Regions from separate parts of the Geobacillus sp. PLS 41 genome, predicted to be linked through region 2. Evidence: a T-box and tRNA genes for the amino acid it is inferred to sense, from the RefSeq annotation. Region 2 holds a T-box; the other holds one or more tRNA genes.

Region 1 (7,299 bases), 1.0 Mb from region 2:
GCCGTCGCGATGAATCGTGACGACCAGCCATTCTGATAAGGCGTTGACAACCGACGCCCCGACTCCGTGCAGGCCGCCGCTCGTTTTATAGCCGCCTTGGCCGAATTTGCCGCCGGCATGAAGCACGGTCAAAATGACTTCCGGCGTCGGCTTGCCGAGCTTATGCATCCCGACCGGCATGCCGCGCCCCTCATCCAAAACCGTGATGCTGTTGTCTTTATGTATTTGCACGAAAATGTAGTTTCCGTATCCGGCCAACGCCTCATCGACCGAGTTGTCGACGATTTCATAAACAAGATGATGCAACCCGCGGCTGTCGGTGCTGCCGATGTACATCCCCGGCCGCTTCCTGACTGCCTCGAGCCCTTCCAACACTTGAATGGCATCTTCGTTATAGTCATGTATCGCTTGCTTTGCCACAAGCCCACCCCTTTCTGCCAAAACAAGAACATCTGTTTCTGTTTTATTGTATCATAAAATGACCAGCTGTCCATTGTCTTTTGACACCGCTTGACAAAATCGGACAACGGCGCCTGAAAAACGAAAGGACCATCTTAGAGAAGATGGCCGTTTCGTCAATGGCGCGCTTCGCCTGTTACGGGCGTTTCGTGAGCGCGTGTTCTACTTTAATGCAGCGATCCATAATCACCGTATAGCCTTTTTCCTTTAAAAACGCGTATGCTTCTTCATTGACGACGCCAAGCTGCGCCCAAAATACGTCCGCATCGATTTGCACAAACTCGCGGGCCAGCTCGGGCAAATGCTCAGAGCGGCGGAACACATCGACGATGTCGACATGGCCTTCGATATCGGTTAGTTGATCAACCGCCGGAATGCCTTCCCACTCATCGATCATCGGATTGACCGGAATGATTTCGTATCCAGCGTCTTTCATCGCTTTCGCCACCATATACGACTCGCGCTCCGGATTGTTGGACAACCCAACGACGGCAATCCGTTTCGCCTTGCGCAAAATTTCACCGATTTCTTCCCGGCTTGGGTTGACAATGGACATCGAGGTCTCTCCCTCCTTTATTCTCCTTTTTGCTGTACTATATAGATGCAATTTAAAGCTTTAACATTTTTCGTTTTTACCGATCATTTCATCCGACTGTCGAGTGACCGAACAACACCGCTTAAAGACCCATGAATGGGTCTTTAAGCGAGTCGTTGTTCGGTCTTCCGTCACGCCTTAGCGTGACGGAGGCAAGCCTATGGCTTGCCTTCGACAGTCAAAAATGGATGAGCCACTTTTCCGTCAAGGATATGTGAAACGATTTCGTTGCATCTATATAGTTTCGCTCCAGCCAGATCAAAATCCTGCCCAGCCAATAGAAAAAGGAAAAAATCATCGATCTTTTTTGCACAGCGCCCACACACCCTAGGCCGGCCACAACAGACGCAAACTTGAACATCATATTCATCGCCTACGCATCGATCCGCTTTCTCGTCCGCATCCAGACATTCTGTTTGCTGGCTGTCCGAACATGGATGGCCTGCTGCCAGTTATTTTATGTTCCACCCGGCGTACACTCCAGCTAAAAAAACGGTAGTCATGGCAATCGCATGGACGATCATCCATCCCCACCGGCCGTAGCGGAAAGAGGAAGCCGCAAGCGGGGAGCGCGCTTTTTGGGGGACGATTTTTCCGCCCATCCACTCAAAGAAAAGCAAATACAGCCACCAGGCGGTGTATGAATCCCACACATCCCACTGTTCCTTATAATCAATCAGAGGGAGCGGCGATACAAGAGCAACCAACTCGAACAACATAATCAACTGCACCATCGCAAAGTAAAACGGCAACTTCCATGCCCAGCTTTCCGGACTGTACTTGACTCCAAACAAAACGAAAAACGGAATGACGGTTGCCATTTCAACGAGCGGAATCGGTGTATAAGGAACGAGCTTAACAGGGAAGGAGTAAAAGCCTGCATAGACAAACGCAAGGCAAAGAACGATGCCTGTCACCGCACTGAATGCATACAAAACCGCATATCTCCGTATATGCCGTTTGGCGATCCAAAAACTTCCCGCTATACTCAACATGACCGCTGCCAGTTCCACCGTCCAAACAACAGGAAGAGAAAACGTCATCATCGATCCTCCCTAACCCATTTCCCACTCCCTAAACGCTGTCTCAGACAGCACTGTTAGTATAATCCAAAGTGTGGAATTTATTCCGGCGCCCTCACCGGCTTTCCACCCCATCAAGCTGTCTAGCATGGCTTAACAAATGTGCTTCGTGCAAATTTATTATTATTGATGAAAAAAGGGGGTGTCCCAAAAGGACTGGGACACCCTCTCTCATCGCTATATATAAGCACCAGCCGCTTCTCTGTCACACTATATATTGTGTCTTTCTTGAGGAGAGATCGCCTTTTGGGTCAGCCCCTTTCATGGATCGGACTGCATCAAACTTTCAAGAATCTCCGAAAAAAGAAATCATTGCGCAACAAACGCTAAAATTTTCCCGAACGAAAAATCGAGTAAAGCAGCCAACCGAACAGAAAAGCGGACGCGCCTAATCCGATTTCAACAGCAGGAATCTTCCACAGCAGCGTCGACGGCCGCCCGAGCGAGGAAGCGATCATCAGCCCGGCAAGGACGATGCTCAGCGAAAGAAGAACGATGCTAAACGACAGCCGGTTCGTAATCTGATCGAGCTTCTTTAGCAGCGTTTCCAAATCAGGCGCCGTGATTTCCAGCCGAAGCTTGCCATGCCGCATCATTTTCGTCCATTCCTTTACGCTGTCCGGCAAGCGAAGCAGCCATTCACCGTAGTCGAAAATCCGTTTCCACGCCGTTTCCGCTACACGGTCAGGCCGAAGACGCTCTTTCATCAGCTTTCTCCCAAACGGTTCGGCCACATCCATGATGCGAAACTGCGGATCAAGCGTCTCCACGACCCCTTCGACCGTCAACAGCGCTTTCCCTAACAGCGTCAAATCGCTTGGGATGCGAATGCCATGGCGAAATGCCACCGAAAGCAAATCCTCGACGGCTTCCCCAAGACTGATCTCACCGAGCGGGACGCGGTAGTATTTCTCCCGCAACTCGTCAATATCATCGCGCAATTTTCCTTCATCGACTCCGTCAGGAACAATTCCTAAACCGTAAATCGCACCCAACACCCCATCCGTGTTTTGCCGCATTAAGGCGATGATGAGTGAAGAAAGATGATGTTTGACATGAGGTCGAAGGCGGCCCATCAAGCCAAAGTCAATGAAGGAAAGCGTTCCATCGTCAAGAACAAATACATTGCCAGGATGAGGGTCGCCATGAAAAAATCCATGCTCAAACATTTGTTTAAAGGTTGCTTCAGCCAAACGCTCGGCGATCGTTTTTAAGGAGTGGCCGTTCGCTTTCAACCGCTCGATCTCCCCGAGTTTGATCCCTTCGACATATTCCATCGTGAGCACTGTTTTCGTCGTATAATCCCAAAACACCCTCGGGACATACACCGACGAATCGCCGGTAAACTGCCGTGCAAACCGTTCCGCATGGCGCGCCTCGACTGTATAATCCAGCTCCTGCCGCAATGAGCGCACCAATTCATCGATGATCTCAGACAATTGGTAGGTTGCCGCCCAATCGAGACGGCGTTCCGCCAGCACGGCCAAATCTTGCAAAATTTCCAGATCCGTCTCCACCCGCGCAGCGATGTGCGGGCGCTGCACTTTCACCGCCACGGCCTGTCCGGAAGGAAGAACCGCCCGGTGCACTTGTCCAAGCGAAGCGGCAGCGAGCGGCATTTCCTCAAATGAACGAAAGAGTGTTTCCAGCGAACTTCCAAACTCCGCTTCGACAATCCGGCGGACATCGGCAAACGGAAACGGCGGAACTTGGTCTTGCAGCTTTTCGAGCTCACTGATGATCGGAGCGGGAATCAAATCCGGCCGTGTGCTAGCAATTTGCCCGAGCTTCACGAACGTCGGGCCGAGCTCCTCGAGCACAAGGCGGAGCCGCTCCCCAACCGTTTTTCCTTCCTTTTTCCCTTGCTCCGCTCTCCATCGCGGCGGCAACGAAAGAAACGACGAAAAGCCGAGCTCATCGACGATCATCCCGAATCCGTGCCGAAGCAAGGAGGCGGCGATTTCGTGATACCTTCCGATATGGCGCATCCGTTTTCCGATCATCGAGACATCTCTCCTAAGGCGGCAAAAAGCGAGCGGACAGGCCGCATCGGTTTACTGCCCGCTTTGTTCCTTTTCTTCAAGACGGCGGATTCGCTCCTCGAGCTGCCGCACGTCTTCTTTCGTCGCCAAGTCGAGTTTATCGATCACCTGCTTGATTTGCTCGCGTACAAGCCGCTGCACTTCCGTTTTCCGCGCTTCGGTCTGCTGTTTCCATTGATCGATCACTTCCTTCGATTCGTCAAGCGACAATTCCCCTTTTTTGACTAACTCGTCAATGATTTTTTCCACTTGTTCTTTGCTTGCAATCGCCAATCCCAGCCCGAATGCCAATCCTTTCTTCAAAATGCTCATTCGTTTGTAGCCTCCTTGTGCCATTGTGTTTTCCTTATTGTACCATTCTTTGGCGATCCATGTCGAGCTAGACGGCAGCTCTTTTGTATAGGAGACAGGTCGATGCGGCATGCTATCGTTGGACAACGATTCAAAGGAGGGGTTTGATGGCCGACGAACCATTGCATTACGGAGAAGACTATCATTTTATTCACGCGACATCGGCAGCAAGCGGCCTCGGCGTCAGCGTGCTGCCCGATTTGTACTGCCATACGATCCAAATCGTGAACATTTGTCTTGTCGGCCGCCCGGACGACCACGCGTTTGTATTGGTCGACGCTGGCATGCCGGGATCAGCCGATGACATTGTTTCAGTCGTGGAAGACCGCTTTGGCAGCGGCAGCCGCCCGCAAGCCATTGTTTTAACCCACGGCCATTTTGACCACGTTGGAGCGATTGTTGAGCTTGTCAAGCATTGGAATGTCCCGGTGTATGCCCATCCGGCTGAACTGCCGTATTTGACTGGAAAGGCGAGCTATCCTGAACCTGACGCTTCCGTCGAGGGCGGCTTCATCGCCAAAATCTCGCCGTTTTTTCCGAACGAGCCGATTCAATTAGGCAACCGCGTCCAGCCGCTCCCTGCGGACGGCACCGTTCCGCACTTGCCGGAATTTCGCTGGATCCACACACCGGGGCACACGCCAGGCCACATTTCGTTATTTCGGCCGCGCGACGCCGCTTTAATCGCCGGCGACGCGTTCGTCACCGTCCGCCAAGATTCACTGTATAAAGTGTTGACCCAACAAATCGAAATCAGCGGCCCGCCGCGCTATTATACCATCGATTGGCGCGCCGCCCGCGAGTCGGTGCGCAAGTTAGCCGCACTCTTTCCGTCAGTCGCCATCACCGGACACGGTGCTCCTGTCGCCGGCAAAGAGCTGCGTGAAGGGTTGACAAAACTCGCCCGTGATTTTGACCGTATCGCTACCCCTGATTATGGGAAGTACGTCCATTAGGCAAACGGACTATCGTTCCGTGAACGGCTTCTAGTTTTGTTTGAAGCGGAAGTTTCTCTGCTAAAACCACTTTCAAGTAAAAACCAAGGGAGGGTGTCTGAACGGGGGCACCCTTTCGTTGACATGTGAAAGTCAGAGGATTCTCCATGGAGATGGTAGAGCACATTATGCCTTTAGCGACAACGCAAAAAAGACGACAAGAATCATTCTTGTCGTCCATCATAAGTGATGGGCCTAAGTGGACTTGAACCACCGACCTCACGCTTATCAGGCGTGCGCTCTAACCAGCTGAGCTATAGGCCCGCTTATAAGAAATAAAAATGGAGGGGGACGGATTCGAACCGCCGAACCCAAAGGGAGCGGATTTACAGTCCGCCGCGTTTAGCCACTTCGCTACCCCTCCGTAATCGTGATGCCGACTGCAGGACTCGAACCCGCAACCTACTGATTACGATTCAGTTGCTCTACCAATTGAGCTAAGTCGGCATAATTATGATATAAATCGTGGCTCATTGTTCATTTGTTGTGTCCCTTTCTCTACCAGCCAATTCGAAGAAGCTGGGTGCGTCGGGACAACTCGAAGCAAATTCGACGATGCAGATGCTCGTCTCTACCAATTGAGCTAAGTCGGCATAAAATAAATGCAAGAAGGTGGCTCATTGTTGTGCTCTGTGCCTCTTCCTCTACAAGCTGTTTCGAGGAAGCAGGATGCGTCGAGGCAACTCGAAGCCGACTCGACGAAGCAGGTGCTCGTCTCTACCAATTGAGCTAAGTCGGCACGATATAAATAGACCGTGATTCGTTGGTTTCTGTTGTGTCCCTTCCTCTACCAGCCAATTCGAAGAAGCTGGGTGCGTCGGGACAACTCGAAGCAAATTCGACGATGCAGATGCTCGTCTCTACCAATTGAGCTAAGTCGGCATAAAATAAATGCAAGAAGGTGGCTCATTGTTGTGCTCTGTGCCTCTTCCTCTACAAGCTGTTTCGAGGAAGCAGGATGCGTCGAGGCAACTCGAAGCCGACTCGACGAAGCAGGTGCTCGTCTCTACCAATTGAGCTAAGTCAATATTTATGGCGGAGGAGGAGGGATTCGAACCCCCGCGGGCTGTGACACCCCTATCGGTTTTCGAAACCGACCCCTTCAGCCAGACTTGGGTACTCCTCCATAGCTGTTTGGAGCGATGCGGTCGAGAGGACTTGAACCTCCACGGGGTTGCCCCCACTAGGCCCTCAACCTAGCGCGTCTGCCATTCCGCCACGACCGCATACAATGGAGCGTAGGGGATTTGAACCCCTGACCTCTTCGCTGCCAGCGAAGCGTTCTCCCCCTGAACTAACGCCCCATGATGGTGGAGTATACTGGGATCGAACCAGTGACCCCCACGCTGTCAACGTGGTGCTCTCCCGCTGAGCTAATACTCCACGTTGTTTGCCTAGCAGCGACCTACTCTTGCAGGGGCGCTGGCCCCAACTACCATCGGCGCTGGAGGGCTTAACTTCCGTGTTCGGGATGGGAACGGGTGTTTCCCCTCCGCTATCACCACTAGGCAATGGCGACGATTTCTATTATAAAGCAATCCAAAAGTTTGTCAAGTTTTTTTGTATCTTTATATTTCAGTTCCTTCAGAATCGGAACGACAATGTAAAATTTACTATAAAAAAATGAAAGAGTCAACCCTCTTTTTCATTTTTTTCGATCTTCACTGTCCCTTTCTCTAAAGTTCTTGTCATCCCCTTCTTTATACGCGTATAATAAAGAAGAAGGAACGTACAATAAAGCAGGGCATTGGCGGCCACCAATGCCCTGTCCATAC
Region 2 (7,299 bases):
CATGCGTCCGATGGGCCACGCCGAGAGCGTGATGAGCCGGTTTGCGCATCGGGTGAAATCCCGCCGCAGCTGGAAAGACCAAGGGCTTCGGGCGTTTCTGAGGGCGATGGCAGCCCGAATCGACGGGATCGGGTGGAGAAAGGGACGGTGGGAGGAGCAAGAGCCCCAGTCGGCCGTCTCGGCCTCAACAAAGTCCAAGCGGATCGAACAGGCCAAACGGAAGGCCGGACGGTTATGGGCAGATGTGGTGCGTCAGAATCTACCGTGTCTGCAGCGGTCATCCGGGACGCCGATCCATCAAGCGTTGTCGGCGCTCCGGGATGGTGGTTGGGTGTAAAAAAATGGAATATCGTATCATCGCCTCAAGATGAGGGATGAGAGTCCGAAAGCGCTTACGATATCAATTCCTGAAAATGGTTCGCTAACTAGTGATTGACAACACCCGTAGTGAACCGAAAAAATGTTCTCCACAAAGTCTTGACTGACTCGAAGGGAAACAAAATGTTGACTTTATCCTCTAAAAATCATATAATAGCCTTTGTGTAAAATATAGCAGCCTTTGTGCCCACCTTTATGGTTCATTTTGTTCCTCGACCCGCCGAGGTGCATCGTGTAACTCTTAGCTGCGAGAGCGAGGATGCATGAAAACAAAATGGCCATAATTGTTGGCGCACATCTGCTTTTATTTTACGGGAATAAAAGCGTAAGGAGGAGCAACGAATGGCTCGTTATACTGGCCCAATGTGGAAAATTTCCCGCCGCCTTGGCATCTCGTTGAGCGGCACGGGGAAAGAATTGCAAAAACGTCCGTATCCGCCTGGCCAACATGGTCCGGGGCAACGGCGGAAATTGTCGGAATATGGCTTGCAGCTGCAAGAAAAACAAAAGCTGCGCCATATGTACGGCGTGAACGAACGCCAATTCCGCAAAACGTTTGAAGAAGCAGGCAAAATGCCGGGCAAACACGGCGAAAACTTCATGATTTTGTTAGAATCGCGCCTAGACAACCTCGTCTATCGCTTAGGGTTGGCCCGCACGCGCCGTCAAGCCCGCCAGCTCGTGACGCACGGCCACATTTTGGTCGACGGCAGCCGCGTCAACATCCCGTCGTACCGCGTCAAACCGGGACAAACGATCGCCGTTCGCGAAAAATCGCGCAACTTGCAAGTGATTAAAGAAGCGCTCGAAGCGAACAACTACATTCCAGATTACTTGACGTTCAATCCGGAAAAAATGGAAGGGACGTACACCCGCTTGCCGGAGCGTTCCGAACTGCCGGCGGAAATCAACGAAGCGCTCATCGTCGAGTTCTACTCGCGTTAAGGCGCAAAAAAGATCCGAAATGCATCGGCATTTCGGATCTTTTTTCTTAGGCGTAGCGAATCAAATAATACTTTTTCTTCCCGCGGCGGATGACCGTAAACCGCCCCTCAAGGCGGTGTTCAGCCGTTAATATGGCGCCGACGTCTTGAAGGCGCTCGCCGTTGACGTAAATGGCGCCGTTTTGGATGTCTTCGCGCGCTTGTCGCTTCGATGGCGAAATGCCGGCAGAAACGAGCAGCTCGACAAGCGGAACGTCGCCTCCTTCATGAACGAATGACGGCACATCTTTGAACCCTTGCTCAATTTCCGCCGCTGTCAAATTGGCAATGTCGCCGCTAAAGAGCGCTTCAGAAATGCGAATCGCTTGCCTGAGCGCCTCTTCGCCGTGCACGAGCTTTGTCACTTCCTCAGCAAGCGCCTTTTGGGCCGCCCGCTTCTCTGGGGCCTCACGAAGCTCTTGTTCAAGCGCTTCGATTTCCTCTTTCGACAGGAACGTAAAGTACTTCAAGTAACGGATCACATCGCGGTCATCGGTGTTGATCCAAAACTGGTAAAACTCGTACGGCGACGTTTTCTCTTTGTCGAGCCAAATCGTGCCGCTTTCCGTTTTCCCGAATTTCGTGCCGTCCGCTTTCGTCACAAGCGGGATCGTCAAGCCAAACGCCCGCGCCTCGCCTTTCGTTTTGCGAATAAGCTCAAGCCCTGCCGTGATGTTGCCCCATTGGTCGCTCCCGCCGATTTGCAGGCGGCATCCTTCCGTCTCGTACAGGCGGAGAAAATCGTATGCCTGCAGCATCATATAGCTGAACTCGGTAAATGAAATGCCCGTCTCGATGCGCGATTGAACCGACTCTTTCGCCATCATGTAGTTGACGCTGAAATGCTTGCCGACGTCGCGCAAAAACGTAATGACATCCAGCGGCCCGATCCAGTCGTAGTTGTTTTTGATTTTCGCCGGATTGCCGTCCGCTTCAAAATCTAAAAAGCGGCCGAGCTGTTCTTTAATACGCGCGCTCCATGCCTCGACGGTTTCTTTGGCATTGAGCGTGCGCTCGCTTTTTTTCCCGCTCGGGTCGCCGATCAACCCCGTCGCTCCGCCGACTAGGGCGATCGGCCGGTGCCCCGCCTGCTGGAAGCGGCGCAGCGTCAAAATGGCGGCCAAGTTGCCGATATGCAAACTGTCCGCCGTCGGGTCAAACCCGCAGTAGAGCGTCACCCGCTCCTCATTCAACAGCTTGCGCAACCCGTCTTCATCCGTCGTTTGGTTGACGAGCCCGCGCCATTGCAATTCCGCAAGCAAATCCATGTCCTTCACCTCTCTATAAATGTCATGCAAAAGAAAACACCCGCCCGTGATGAAGGGGCGAGTGTTCGTCGCGGTACCACCCTACTTAGAAAGCATGGTGCTTTCTCACTCATTTGGATAACGGCGCCGGCCGGCGGATGGCTACTAGGTGCCAAAAACGTTCGCCATCGCTGCTCAGGGAGGTAATTCACGCCTGCCTGTGGACTGGCTCGCACCGTCCGCCAGCTCTCTGCACCAGGGAGGCAGCCGCTACTTGTTCCCATCATCGCTTTCTCATATGAAATATATACATTCTTATTACCATAGCGATGCGCTCGCTGTCAACCCTAACGCTTTTCGCACAAACAGCGAAAAATCAGCAAAATTCCACAATGCCTCCCCTTCCTATGGTATACTGATATATAATGACTTGCCGCATAGGGGGGCTGGCATGAAGCGAAACCAACTTTCCATTTCTCTTGAAAAAGCGTGGCATTATTTTTCCCTTACATACGATGTGGTTTGGAACGTCATCTTAATTTTGCTCATCGCCGCACTCTGCCTTGTCTGCTTTGCCATCGGCGCCGGCGCCGGCTATTTTGCCTTTTTGGTCAAAGATATGCCCGTTCCCTCGCCCGACGAGATGAAAAAGGAGATTTACCATTACGGCGAAACGAGCCACATGTACTTTGCCAACGGCGTATATTTAGGCCGGTTCCGGTCCGACCTTGACCGCGAGGCGGTGCCTCTTTCCGAGGTGTCGCCATACGTCGTGCAGGCGATCATCGCGACCGAAGACGAACATTTTTATGAACACGACGGCGTCGTTCCGAAGGCCGTCATCCGCGCCGTGTTTCAAGAGCTGACCAACTCGCCGGTCAAAAGCGGCGGGAGCACGCTTACGCAGCAGCTCGTCAAAAACCAGATGTTGACGAACGAGGTGTCGTTTGAGCGGAAGGCGAAAGAAATGCTGCTTTCACTTCGTCTGGAGAAATTTTTTTCCAAAGAAGACATTTTAGAGGCGTATTTAAACGTCGTTCCGTTCGGCCGCAATTCTTCAGGGCGCAACATCGCCGGCATCCAAGCCGCGGCCCAAGGCGTCTTTGGCGTCAACGCCAAAGAGTTGAATCTCGCTCAAGCGGCGTTTTTGGCCGGACTGCCGCAAAACCCGTTCGTCTACACCCCGTTTGCCGCTGACGGCAGCGTCAAATCGGATCTCTCGGCGGGATTGAAACGGATGAAAACGGTGCTGTACCGGATGAAACGGGCCGGCTACATCTCGGAAAAACAGTATAAGGAAGCGCTTTCCTATGATGTGGCGAAGCATTTCGCCGCCCCGAAGCCGTCGCCGTTTGAACAATATCCGTTTTTGACGATGGAGATTGAGCGGCGGGCGAAAGAGGTGCTCGCCGAGACGTTCGCCAAGCGCGACGGCTATAAGCCGGAAGAGGTGAAGCGCGACCCCGCTCGTTTCCGCCGCTACCTCGGCGAGGCGGAAAAAGCGTTGCGCCAAGGCGGATATCGGATTTATACGACGATCGACAAAAAGATTTATGAACAAATGCAGCGCATCGCCGCCCGCTACCCGTATTACGGAAGCGACAATGTGTATTACACCAAAGACAAGAAAACAGGAAAAATGATCCCCCATCGCCAACCGGTCGAAGTCGGGGCGATGCTCATCGAAAACAAAACGGGAAAAATCATCAGCTTCGTCGGCGGCCGCGATTATGGGCGCGAGCAGTTGAACCACGCCACCCAGGCGCACCGGTCCAACGGGTCAACGATGAAACCGCTCTTAGTATACGCGCCGGCGATGGAGATGGGCGTCATCCAGCCGGCGACGATCATTCCCGACTTGCCGCTTTCGATCGGTTCGTATACACCGAAAAACGCGGACGGAAAAACGCACGGGCTCGTCACGGCGCGCTATGCCTTGCAGCAATCGTTCAACATTCCGGCTGTTCGGACGTATATGAGAATTCGATCCCGCCATCCGATCGACTATTTGCATAAAATGGGGGTCACGAGCGTCGCCAAACAAGAAGAGGCCAATCCAGCTTTGGCGATCGGCGGGACGCACATTGGCGTCACGGTCGAGGAAAACGTCAACGCCTATGCGACGTTCGCCAATTACGGATCGTTCGTGGACGCTTACATGATTGAGAAGATTGTGGACAAAAACGGAAAGATCGTTTACAAACATCAAAGCAAACCCGTCCCGGTGTTTTCGCCGCAAACGTCGTACTTGATGATCGATATGATGCGCGATGTGCTTCACGGCGGAACGGCCTCGTCGGTGCCGCGCTACTTGACCTTTTCCGCCGATTGGGCGGGAAAAACCGGCACATCGCAAGACAAGCGCGATTCGTGGTTTATCGCCGTCAATCCGAACGTCACGTTCGGCGTTTGGATCGGCTATGACCGGCCGGCGCCGCTTGAGTCCCGCTACAAAGGGCTTTCCTACAGCCAGCGCACCCAGCTGTTATGGGCGCGGTTGATCAATGCTGCCTATCAAGAAAACCCGAAGCTCATCGCTCCGCCGAAGCGGTTTCTCATGCCAGGCGGCATCGTCCGCCGCGCTTACTGCGCCGCGAGCGGCTTCAGCCCGTCGGCCGCGTGCGAAAAAGCCGGGCTCGTCCGCTACGATCTGTACAATACGAAGTTTGCACCGCGGGAAGGAAGCGGCGAGGAAGTGATGGAAAGCCGGGTCGTCGTCATCGGCGGACGCCGCTATGTGGCGCTTGAGACGACGCCGGAAGAGTTTGTCACTCGCGAAGTGATCGTGAATCCGAAGCTTCTCGCCGATTGGGGGATCAACGGCGAAGGGCAGGCGGGCGATGCATCGCTCGTCTCCACATTAAAGGAAAACGGCCGTCCACCGGCTCCACCCGCCGCTCGGCTTGCAGGGGGCAAGCTCGTCTGGAATCGCCATAACGAGCCGGATGTCATCGGCTACCGCGTCTATCTAGTGAACGAAACGGGGGAACGACGCCTCGCCGCCGCTGTTAAAGCGGACGAGGCAGCCTCGTTTTCGCCGCTGCAGCCGGGCGCCGCGTACTGCGTCACTGCTGTGGACATCGCCGGACAGGAATCGGCGCCGTCGAACCTCGTTTCGCTGCCGTCCGCCTCGCCGCCCAATTCCGGTCGTCAAAAGAGCGGCGAGCCGTCTTCTCCCCCGCCGTCGGGTGACGTAGAGTGACAAGGAGCTGACCCAAAAGATTGTCTTTCTTTGATTGGCTTTCTTTAGAAGATGCCATTCGTTTTGAATAAAGAGTTGGCGCGTATATATGGTGATCGAAAAGAGGGTGTCCCGATCCTTGTTGGGACACCCCTTCTTGTTTGGTGAAGATGGGGAAAGCACAACGATTTTCGCCAAATGGATGGTTCTTAAGCGAAGAGGAAACGGGCATGTATCAAGTTTTTCAAATGGAGAAATCACGCTGTTGGCCGCGTTTTCCGTTCCATCACCGTCTTTGCAGCCGCCCCGCTTCGGCCCCAGCCTGAAAAGAACAACAGCGCCTGGAACAGCGGATGTTCCAGACGCTTTTCGCTCATCAGTCTTCCATCGTCGACAAATCGCCGGTCGGCAAGTTGAGCTCCCACGCCTTTAGGACGCGGCGCATGATTTTCCCGCTCCGCGTTTTCGGCAGTTTGTCGCGGAACTCGATCTCACGCGGCGCGGCATGAGCGGCAAGCCCTTTTTTCACAAATTGGCGGATGTCTTCTTTCAGCTCCTCGGACGGCTCGTACCCTTCGCGAAGCGCGATGAACGCTTTGATGATTTCCCCGCGCACCGGATCCGGCTTTCCGATGACGCCGGCTTCGGCAACGGCCGGATGCTCGACGAGCTTGCTTTCGACTTCAAACGGCCCAACGCGTTCGCCGGATGTGTTGATGACATCGTCAACACGGCCTTGGAACCAGAAGTAGCCGTCTTCATCCATGTAGGCCGAATCGCCGGATACGTACCAGTCGCCGATAAAGTATGATTCATATTTTTGCGGGTTGTTCCAAATCGTTTTCATCATCGACGGCCAGCCTTTTTTGATGGCCAAGTTGCCCATCCGGTACGGCGGCAAGACGTTTCCTTGGTCATCAATGATCGCCGCCTCAACGCCCGGAATCGGTTTCCCCATCGATCCCGGCTTGATTTCCATGCACGGGTAGTTGCAAATGAGATGCCCGCCTGTTTCCGTCATCCACCACGTATCATGGATGCGGCGGCCGAACACTTTCATCCCCCAGCGGATGACTTCCGGGTTGAGCGGCTCGCCGACGCTCAAAATGTGGCGGAGCGAGCTTAAATCATATTTTTTCACGACTTCATCGCCGGCGCCCATCAGCATGCGGAACGCCGTCGGCGCGCTGTACCAGACGGTGACGCCGAAATCTTGGATCGTTTGATACCAAGCATCCGGGCTGAAGCGGCCGCCGACGATGACGCTTGACGCTCCGCACAGCCACGGGCCGAAGATGCCGTACGACGTCCCGGTCACCCACCCCGGGTCAGCCGTGCACCAGTAAATGTCGTCTTCTTTTAAGTCGAGCACCCATTTCGCCGTTTGATAGTGCTGAATCATCGCGTTATGGACGTGCAAAACGCCTTTCGGCTTGCCGGTCGAACCGGATGTGTAATGCAAAATCAAGCCGTCTTGGCGGTCGACCCATTCGATGTCGAAATGCTTGCT

The links. The T-box of region 2 lies ahead of tyrS (tyrosine--tRNA ligase). A T-box ahead of a tRNA ligase gene usually reads a tRNA of that ligase, here a tRNA-Tyr.
Region 1: it encodes a tRNA-Tyr, which carries the amino acid that the T-box ahead of tyrS (tyrosine--tRNA ligase) is inferred to sense. The anticodon was not compared.

Annotation. Positions count from the first base shown of each region.
Region 1 is NZ_CM151395.1:2,318,983-2,326,281, reverse strand. It holds gene parE (DNA topoisomerase IV subunit B) at 1-420, opposite strand, end outside; gene ACVX3G_RS11650 (CoA-binding protein) at 596-1,015, opposite strand; gene ACVX3G_RS11645 (CBO0543 family protein) at 1,507-2,097, opposite strand; gene ACVX3G_RS11640 (ABC1 kinase family protein) at 2,463-4,139, opposite strand; gene ACVX3G_RS11635 (phasin family protein) at 4,191-4,490, opposite strand; gene ACVX3G_RS11630 (MBL fold metallo-hydrolase) at 4,637-5,485, shown strand; tRNA gene ACVX3G_RS11625 (tRNA-Ile) at 5,715-5,788, opposite strand; tRNA gene ACVX3G_RS11620 (tRNA-Tyr) at 5,807-5,888, opposite strand; tRNA gene ACVX3G_RS11615 (tRNA-Thr) at 5,899-5,971, opposite strand; tRNA gene ACVX3G_RS11610 (tRNA-Ser) at 6,558-6,650, opposite strand; tRNA gene ACVX3G_RS11605 (tRNA-Leu) at 6,668-6,750, opposite strand; tRNA gene ACVX3G_RS11600 (tRNA-Ala) at 6,757-6,828, opposite strand; tRNA gene ACVX3G_RS11595 (tRNA-Val) at 6,833-6,907, opposite strand; rRNA gene rrf (5S ribosomal RNA) at 6,917-7,033, opposite strand.
Region 2 is NZ_CM151395.1:1,274,408-1,281,706, reverse strand. It holds gene ACVX3G_RS06370 (ISLre2 family transposase) at 1-337, shown strand, start outside; gene rpsD (30S ribosomal protein S4) at 721-1,323, shown strand; gene tyrS (tyrosine--tRNA ligase) at 1,370-2,629, opposite strand; T-box leader at 2,680-2,904, opposite strand; gene ACVX3G_RS06355 (transglycosylase domain-containing protein) at 3,060-5,810, shown strand; gene acsA (acetate--CoA ligase) at 6,166-7,299, opposite strand, start outside.